Regions from separate parts of the Kitasatospora sp. NPDC056138 genome, predicted to be linked through region 3. Evidence: riboswitches for the same ligand, from Rfam matches in the RefSeq annotation. Region 3 holds a riboswitch; each other region holds the start of a gene.
What was found. Region 3 has a riboswitch for cobalamin ahead of ACFC1R_RS03135 (ribonucleoside-diphosphate reductase subunit alpha). Riboswitches for the same ligand answer to the same signal wherever they lie in the genome.

Region 1 (2,189 bases), on a different contig from region 3:
GCGTCCTTGCCGGTGCGGGCGAGCAGACCGAGCGGGTCCGCGCCGAGGTTGCCGGCGGCGGCCGCCGGGCCGACCCCGCGCTCCTCGTACAGCCGTAGCAACTGCTCGGCCGCGTGGCCGAATCCGGCACCGGCGTCGAGGACGACGGCGGCCAGGTCGAGGTAGACGCCCTGGAGGACGTCCGGCAGGGCCGTCGCGGGCAGGCCGGTGTCCGAGACCTCCAGCCAGAGCGAGGTCACGCCGTTCTCCAGGTCGGCGAGCACGGCCTCGTTGGCCCGCCGGGGATCCGGATCGGTGTGGCGCTGGCGCACGTCCCAGCCCGAGACCGCCGCGCCCTGCGGCCGACCGCCCCGGACGAACGGGGGGAAGCCCGGGTAGCCGGCGGCGGCCGAGCCGTCCTCGGCGGTGTACAGCGGACGGACTCGTAGTCCGTCCTGGAGTTCACTGGAGAGGACTTCCTCGGCCTGGACACCGGTGGCGTCCGGCGCACCGGACTTGCGCAGCACGCCTTCGACCAGGCGCTGCCACCGCTCACGGCTTGCGTCCGGGAACTCGGCGGCCAGGGGGAGCCCATGGGGCAGGACCGTCATAGGGGAAGGTTAATGCTCGTCAGCCCGGCTCTATCAGTGCCCAGGAGTGTGACCTTGAACTCGCTGCACTGGAGGGTACCCGGAGTGCCAGCCGGCCGGCCGGCAGGGTTCACGACCTCTGCCGGGTGCCCCCCGTGCTGTCCGCCAGGGCCGGCCGTCCCGTCGCCGTCGCCGTCCTCCTCGTCCTGATGGTCCGCCGGGGGCCGGGAGTGGGGATGCGCAGCGACTCCAGTGCGGGCGGCAGCGGTCCGTCGTGCGGGAACCGCTCGATGCCGAGCCCGATCCGCCGGACCCAGGCGCAGAGGCCGGCCGTGTCGGCGGGGTCGGTCACGTTGCCGAGCCAGACCGGTGCGGTCGGCCGTTCGCCCGGAAGCCGCCCCCGGGTGCGGACGACGACGACATTGGCCAGTTCGCACGGTCCCAGGCAGTCGGTGACCACCAGGTTCGCGGCGGGGAGGTCCTCGACGGCCTCGGCGAGTGCGGACAGCTGACCCAGGTGGTCGGTGCCCGGCCGTTTCGCGGCACTGCCGCAGCAGCAGCCGCGGCACAGGACGACGTCGACGGCCGCCGTGCGGGCAGCCCTGACCGATGACACCGCAGAACCTCCTCGTGGGGTCCGCGCCCCGACCTCCGGAGAAACCACGGGTCAGTGTTCTGACTCCCGGATCCACGCGTCCCGGGGCCTCCGACCGCTGCACAGCGGTCGTCGGCCGGGGTCGCTCCCCGGTCACAGTGGCGGGACCGCCCCGGAATCGCACCGGGTTCCTGCACACCGTGGTCTCGGATGCTCACCGCATCCCGGGTGTGACCCTGCCGCAGAAGTGACGGTCCGTCAACTGGTGGCGAAGCGGCCTGCGGTGTCGTCGGGCCGGCTTCCGGTGTGCGCCGGGGCGCAGCACCCGGCGTGTCCCAAAGCCGTGGCCGTCGCGGCCCCGGGGTGCCGCGAAGGCGTTGACCGTTCGTACAAGCCGCCCTTAACCTCCCCTTACAAGTGATGGTTCGAGGAAGCCGGTGCGAATCCGGCGCGGTCGCGCCACTGTGAGTCCACCGCCCGCCGGGCAGTGGGCAAGTCAGACACTCCCCGTCACGCCCGCTCCAACGAACAGGGACGCACGATCCCGCTAGGAGGGCTCACTGTGAGCAGTCTGTCCGCGCCCGGAACCATCGCCACGCCCGTGGTGGTCCCCAATGCCAGAGCCGCTCTGTGGCTGATCGGCACCGCGCTCCTCGCACTCCTCGCCTACTACTTCATCGGCGTCGACCAGGGTGCTGTCTCCGTCTTCGGGAACGACATGCACATCCACGAATTCGTCCACGACTCCCGCCACTTCCTCGGCTTCCCCTGCCACTGACCGGGGCCGGGACAACAGCTGATCATGGAAAAGAGAATCATCCTGCGCGGCCTGCTGGCCGGCGCGGTGGCCGGCCTGCTCGCGTTCGTCTTCGCGCGGATCTTCGCCGAGCCGCAGATCAACCAGGCCATCGACTACGAGAGCGGCCGTGACGCCGCCCAGGAACTGCTGGACAAGGCCGCCGGCCTTCCGGTGGAAGCCGCCGGACCGGACCTCTTCAGCCGTACCGTCCAGGCCAATGTCGGCA
Region 2 (2,189 bases), on a different contig from region 3:
GCGTGCGCCACGACGGCGAACGTACGGGCGATGCGGCGCAGCTCCGCGCGCCAGGCCTGGCCGCCCTCGGCCGGTTCGGTGGCCTCGGCCGAGGTCCGCAGCAGGGCGTTCACCTCGGCGAAGAAGGCTTCGACCAGACCGTCCACCAGGGCTTCCTTGCCCGGGGTGTAGCGGTAGATGGCCATCGACTCCACCCCCAGCTCGGCGGCCAGGCGGCGCATGGTGAGCGCGGCCAGCCCCTCCCGGTCGACCAGTGCGACGGCTGCGGAGAGCACCAGGGGGCGGCTCAGGCGTCCTCGCTTCTCCGGAGTGCTCCGGTCGGGCTCCGCTGCCATGTCGGCCTCCCTCGCCTGCCTGCGGGGACGAACCCGGGCTGTTGTCGGGTGACACCAAAAGGATACAAGGTATGTATCAGGCATAAAGCGACGCGGGACGGACGACTTGTGCGGCCGGGTCAGTCCTGGTGGCCGAGCACCCCGTGGGCCAGGACCTCGGCGACGGCGGTGTCGACCAGCCGGTAGCGGATGATCCGCCCGTCGCGCTCGCCGCTGACCAGCCCGCCGGCGCGCAGCAGCCGCAGCGCCTGGGAGACGGCGGGGTCGCGCATTCCGGTGGCGACGGCGAGGTCGGTGACGGCGAGCGGTCCCGTCTCGTACAGGGCCAGCAGCAGCGAGAGCCGTCCGGGGTCGGCGAGCAGGGCGAAGCGCTCGGCCCAGGCCCGGACGTGCTCGGTGTCGCCGATCGCGGCGATGGCCTCGCAGACCCGGTGCCCGTCGATGGTCCTGCGGTCGGCGCGGTCGGCGGGGACGAGATGCATGCCTCGCATTCTCGCAGCAGACCCCTGTGATACCGGACACCTGCACAGCTGTGCAGGCTTGCAGCGGTGGCGCGCGGACCCCTACGGTTGTCCCCGCCGTGGTGTTCGGGAAGACCGGTGACAGACCCTCAGGGGTCTCAGACCGGAGCGGCCCTCGCCACTGTGATCGGGAAGTACCGGCACCATCCCCGTCCCTGCCAGGGCCGGGCGGCCACTGGACGCAGCCGCGTCCGGGAAGGCCGGGTGCGGGTGCGTTCGACCCGTCAGCCAGGAGACCGGCCACGGCATCTCACGAAGTGATCCACGAGGTGCTGGAGCGTGACCCGCAGATGACCCTGCCCGGAATCGAGACCGCCCCGGCGGCGGCCCCCGCCCTGCCGGCCTTCCGCTGGAAGCGCGAGGACACGGTGCGGACCGCCGGTCTGATGGCCGTGATCCTGGCCATGCACGTGCTGGCCTTCGGAACCCTGATCTTCCTGGTGGTGCCGGAGAAGTACGAGGTGGGCACCCAGGTCTACGGGGTCGGCCTCGGCATCACCGCCTACACCCTCGGCATGCGGCACGCCTTCGACGCCGACCACATCGCCGTCATCGACAACACCACCCGCAAGCTGATGGCCGACGGCAAGCGCCCGGTCTCGGTGGGCTTCTGGTTCGCGCTCGGGCACTCCTCGATGGTGGTGGTGATGGCCGCGCTGGTGGCCGGAGGCGCGGCGCTGGCCGGGACGCTGATGGACGATCAGTCGACCACCCACCAGGTGCTCGGCATGGTCGGCACCACCGCCTCCGGGGTCTTCCTCTACCTGATCGCGGCGCTCAACCTGGCCGCGCTGGTGGGCATCGCGAAGGTGTTCCGGGCGATGCGCGCGGGCCGGTACGACGAGAGCGAGCTGGAGGCGCACCTCAACTCGCGGGGTCTGATGAACCGCATCCTCTCCCGTGCCACCCGTTCGATCACCCGCCCCGGTCAGATGTTCCCGGTCGGCATGGTGCTCGGTCTCGGCTTCGACACCGCGACCGAGGTCACCCTGATGGTGATGGCGGGTTCGGGCGCGGCGGCCGGTCTGCCCTGGTACGCCATCGTCTGCCTGCCGCTGCTGTTCGCGGCGGGGATGAGCCTGTTCGACACCCTCGACGGCACCTTCATGAACTTCGCGTACCAGTGGGCGTTCTCCAACCCGGTCCGCAAGGTGTACTACAACCTGACCATCACCGGCCTGTCGATCGCGGTCGCCTTCATCATCGGCACCATCGAACTGGTCGGCGTGCTGCACGAGAAGCTCGACCTCACCGACCCGGTGACGGGCTGGATCGCCGGACTGAGCCTGGACAACGTCGGGTTCGTGATCGTCGGCCTGTTCGTCGTGGTCTG
Region 3 (2,189 bases):
CATCCCCCCAGAATGCCGTTGGCAGGATTTCGACGCAATCGGTCATTTCTGCCACTCGCGGCTGCGACCTGCACGGACGAGGGTTGAGGGCATGACCTCGGAGACACTCGCAACCTCGCTCGGCCTGCTCGGCACCATCGGCGGCTTCGGTCTGCTCGGCTTCCTGATCGGCCGTGAGCTGCCCGGCCGCGGTGCGCCGGGGCACCCCGGAGGGCCCGGCTCGGGCGGCGGTCACGGCGGGGGTCCGGGCGGCGGTCACGAGGGCCCCAACCACCCCGCGGCGCCGGTTCTTCCCGACCGCCTGTACGGCACCCTGCCCGCCGCCTCCGCCTTTGGGTCGGGCACACTGTCCGGATGGACATCCTCATCCGCCGGGCGCTCGAAGAGGACCTCGAAGCCGCTGGTGACGTCACGGTCGAGGCGTTCGTGGGCGACGGTCACACCTCGCCGGACAGCGGCTACGTCGAGCTCCTGCGGGACGCCGGGCGCCGCAACCAGGAGGCCGAACTCCTCGTCGCGCTCGACCCGCACAGCCGGCAGGTCCTCGGCTGCGTGACCCTCGCGGTCGGCGGCACCGAGTGGGCCGACATCGCCGCCCCGCACGAGGGCGAGATCCGGATGCTGGCGGTCGGCGCGGCGGCCCGTGGGCGCGGCGCTGGTGACGCGCTGGTCCGTGCCGCGATGGCCCGCTGCCGGGAGCTCGGCCTGGCCGGCATGGCCTTCTCGACCCGTCCGGAGATGAAGGCGGCGCACCGGATCTACGAACGCCTGGGCTTTGCCCGGACCCCCGAACGGGACTGGGCGCCGGCCCCCGGAATCGACCTCATGGTGTACTCGATCACCTTCTGACGGCCTCTGCCGCGTAACCACGCGGGTAGCTCGGCCACGACACACGCCACTACATCTGGTGCCGCATCGTCGCACCGCCACAACATGTATGCTCGCTCTCGCTGTCGAAGCAGGGGAACCCGGTGCGAATCCGGGACTGCCCCGCAGCGGTGAGCGGGCGGCTGCCCCAAGCGCCCGCAAGTCCGATGACCTGCCGACGGTGTGCCACACGGCTTCCCCGCAGATGCCTTGCAGCACCGCAGTACGTCCGGGCCTCGCGGGTGGGCCGGGGGGTCGAGCGCGCCGGTACCGGGCGTGCTGTCCTTCCCTGCGCTCGTGCCGGTCCGGACCTCCCACCCCCAGCCTCCGGCTGGGAGGGGCTCCCCAGTCGTCCGCCGCCGCCAGGAGAGAAGCGCCTTGACCATCGCTGCCTCAGTTGCCCTGCCCTCCCAGGGTTCCGCCGCCACCCCCCAGACCGACCCCGGTGCGGCACTGCTTCGGCTCCTCACCGACCGCAGCGTGGACCTCCCCCAGGTGGACCCCGGCCACGTCGCCGCCGCCGCGCTGCGCGGCCGCCACGCCGGTTCGGACTTCGCCGAGCTGCGCGGGCTGGCCGTGGAGGCCGCCGCGTCGATGATCGCCGAGGACCCCCAGTACTCGAAGCTGGCCGCCCGCCTGCTCGCCATGGAGATCGCCGACGAGGCGATCGGCCAGGGCGCCGTCTCGTTCTCCGCCTCGATCGCCGTCGGCCACGCCGAGGGCCTGATCGGCGACGTCACCGCCGCCCTGGTCGCCAAGCACGCCGAGGCCTTCGACGCCCTGATCGACCTTCAGGGCGACGACCGCTTCGAGTACTTCGGCCTGCGCACCGTGCAGTCCCGCTACCTGCTGCGCCACCCGATCACCCGCAAGGTGATCGAGACCCCGCAGCACTTCCTGCTCCGCGTCGCGGCCGGTCTGGCGGTCGGCGACAGCGAGCAGTCGGTGGCCGAGGTGGCCGAGCTCTACCGGCTGATGAGCCGTCTGGAGTACCTGACCAGCTCGCCGACGCTCTTCAACTCCGGCACCAAGCACCCGCAGATGTCCAGCTGCTACCTGCTGGACTCGCCGCTGGACAACCTGGACTCGATCTACTCGCGCTACGCCCAGATCGCCCGGCTGTCCAAGCACGCCGGCGGCATCGGCCTGTCCTACAGCCGGATCCGCTCGCGCGGCAGCCTGATCCGGGGCACCAACGGCAAGTCCAACGGCATCGTCCCGTTCCTGCGCACCCTGGACTCCTCGGTCGCCGCCGTCAACCAGGGCGGCCGCCGCAAGGGCGCGGCCTGCGTCTACCTGGAGACCTGGCACGCCGACATCGA
Region 4 (2,189 bases), on a different contig from region 3:
CCGCGGGCGCGCCGGGCAGCACCACGCCGCGCCAGGGCGTCAGCCGGAGCCCGTCGGCCGCGGCCGCGGCCAGGGTCCGCCACTGGGCGGCGCCGACCCGGCCGAAGCGCAGGCCGACCGAGAGGCCGCCGGGCAGCACGCCCGGCGCCGGGGTCGCGCCCGGCAGCGCGGGCAGGGCTTCCGGGCCCGGGTCGAGCAGCTGCGGCACCTCACGCAGGTGCCAGGCCGCGGTGCCGGTGGCCCGCAGCGCGCGCAGGAACTCCTCGGCGGCGGCGAGGGCGTGTTCGACCGCCTGACCGGGGGGCACCCGGCGGGCGGTGGCGGCGCGTCCGAGGCGCAGCAGGGCGCCGCCGTCCGCGGTTGCGATCAATGTCACATCGGCGTCCAGGGCGGCGGTGTCACCGCGCCCGTCGTCCAGGGCGAACAGGAACTTGCCGGAGAGCTGCGCCGCCGGCCCGCTCGCGCAGAGCCGCCGGTCGAGCTCGCGCACCCAGGACTGCACGTCCGCGTGGCCCAGCCCGTCGAGCCCGGCGGCCGGGGAGGCGACGATGTTGCGGACCCGCTCGTGGGTGTCCGAGGGCAGCAGCCCGGCGGCGCGCAGCCGGCTCCCGAGTTCGCGGCCGCAGTCCGAAGGCAGGCCGCGCAGTTGGACGTTGCCGCGCGAGGTGGTCTCCAGCTCGCCGTCGCCCAGCTCCTCGGCGGCGTCGGCGAGCGCGAGTGCCTGACGGACCGTCAGCAGGCCGCCGGGGACGCGGATCCTGGCGAGCGCGCCGTCGTCGGCGGTATGCAGACGAAGGGCCCCCGGGCAGGCGTCCGAACGACCGCGGTCGGGCGCACCGGGGCCCGCTGCGGCGGCGTCGGGTGTGGGTGGCATGGCGGCGAGCATACAGATTGCCGGTCCGGATGCAGCGTCCCGCCGATCACACTTCCGGTCGGCACTCCCCCAGCTCAGCCCCACCCCGTACGATGCTCCCGGACGGTCCTGGTGGGCCGTCCACGCCAGCGACGGCGCCAAGGGGAGGAAACCGGTGCAAACCCGGTGCGGTCCCGCCACTGTGACCACGGTTCACGCCGTGGGAGCCAGGAACTCCTGCCGTCCTCCATGCTTCCCCGGCCTCCGGCCGGGGGGACCCCCCGGGGCGCGGACCCCGAGGAAGGCCTGAGACCTATGCGCTGCCGCGTGCCCGTACGGGCTGCCGCGACCCGCCCGCCCTCGGACCCGGCCCCGGCCGGGCCGCGGAGACGCTCCGGGCGCCCTGAGCCGACGCTGACGTTTTCCGCTCCCTCGCTCCCCCTTTCGCCGCTCGCCTGCCGCCCATCGTCCTCGGCGGCGGCGCGCCCTTCGGCTCGGAGCACCGACCTGGCCGGGAGGGCCTTCGCATGATCCTGCTGCTTTCCACCTCGGACACCGATCTGCTGAGCGCCCGTGCCTCCCGGGGCCCGGTCGGCTACCGCCTCGGCAACCCCGCCCGGCTGACCGCCGGGGACCTGCCGGCCCTGCTGGAGGGCACCGACCTGGTGGTCGTCCGGCTGCTCGGCGGCCGCCGGGCCTGGGAGGAGGGCCTGGACGCGCTGCTCGCGGGCCCGCGCCCGGTGGTCGTGCTGACGGGTGAGCAGGCGCCGGACGCCCAGCTGATGGAGCTGTCCACGGTGCCCGCCGGGATCGCCGCCGAGGCGCACGCCTACCTGGCGCACGGCGGCGCGGCCAACCTGGCCGAGCTCGGCGCCTTCCTCTCCGACACCGTGCTGCTCACCGGGCACGGCTTCGCGCCGCCCGCCTCCGCCCCGGCCTGGGGCCCGCTGGAGCGCACCCCCCGGAACGCGGACGGCCCGGTCATCGCGGTGCTCTACTACCGCGCCCACCACATGAGCGGCAACACCGCCTTCGTCGAGGACCTGTGCCGGGCGATCGAGGACCAGGGCGCCCGCCCGAAGCCGCTGTACTGCTCCTCGCTGCGCGGCGCCGAGCCCGAGCTGCTGGCCGAGCTGGGCCAGGCGGACGCGATCGTCACCACCGTGCTCGCGGCCGGCGGCACCCGCCCGGCCGACGCGCAGGCGGGCGGCGACGAGGAGGCCTGGGACGCGGGGGCACTCGCCGGGCTCGACCGCCCGATCCTCCAGGCGCTGTGCCTGACCTGGTCCCGCGCGGCCTGGGAGGCGAGCGACGACGGCCTCTCCCCGCTGGACAC

Region 1: another riboswitch for cobalamin. It lies ahead of ACFC1R_RS13270 ((2Fe-2S) ferredoxin domain-containing protein); the one in region 3 lies ahead of ACFC1R_RS03135 (ribonucleoside-diphosphate reductase subunit alpha).
Region 2: another riboswitch for cobalamin. It lies ahead of ACFC1R_RS25330 (HoxN/HupN/NixA family nickel/cobalt transporter); the one in region 3 lies ahead of ACFC1R_RS03135 (ribonucleoside-diphosphate reductase subunit alpha).
Region 4: another riboswitch for cobalamin. It lies ahead of cobN (cobaltochelatase subunit CobN); the one in region 3 lies ahead of ACFC1R_RS03135 (ribonucleoside-diphosphate reductase subunit alpha).

Annotation. Positions count from the first base shown of each region.
Region 1 is NZ_JBHJVK010000016.1:68,600-70,788, reverse strand. It holds gene ACFC1R_RS13275 (methylmalonyl-CoA mutase family protein) at 1-590, opposite strand, end outside; gene ACFC1R_RS13270 ((2Fe-2S) ferredoxin domain-containing protein) at 700-1,185, opposite strand; cobalamin riboswitch at 1,238-1,358, opposite strand; cobalamin riboswitch at 1,569-1,691, shown strand; gene ACFC1R_RS13265 (CbtB-domain containing protein) at 1,727-1,942, shown strand; gene ACFC1R_RS13260 (CbtA family protein) at 1,967-2,189, shown strand, end outside.
Region 2 is NZ_JBHJVK010000046.1:10,170-12,358, forward strand. It holds gene ACFC1R_RS25320 (TetR/AcrR family transcriptional regulator) at 1-335, opposite strand, end outside; gene ACFC1R_RS25325 (ArsR/SmtB family transcription factor) at 455-817, opposite strand; cobalamin riboswitch at 900-1,116, shown strand; gene ACFC1R_RS25330 (HoxN/HupN/NixA family nickel/cobalt transporter) at 1,147-2,189, shown strand, end outside.
Region 3 is NZ_JBHJVK010000003.1:44,079-46,267, reverse strand. It holds gene ACFC1R_RS03145 (helix-turn-helix domain-containing protein) at 1-3, opposite strand, end outside; gene ACFC1R_RS03140 (GNAT family N-acetyltransferase) at 355-849, shown strand; cobalamin riboswitch at 921-1,062, shown strand; gene ACFC1R_RS03135 (ribonucleoside-diphosphate reductase subunit alpha) at 1,252-2,189, shown strand, end outside.
Region 4 is NZ_JBHJVK010000037.1:17,064-19,252, forward strand. It holds gene ACFC1R_RS22180 (cobalamin biosynthesis protein CobG) at 1-874, opposite strand, end outside; cobalamin riboswitch at 961-1,113, shown strand; gene cobN (cobaltochelatase subunit CobN) at 1,381-2,189, shown strand, end outside.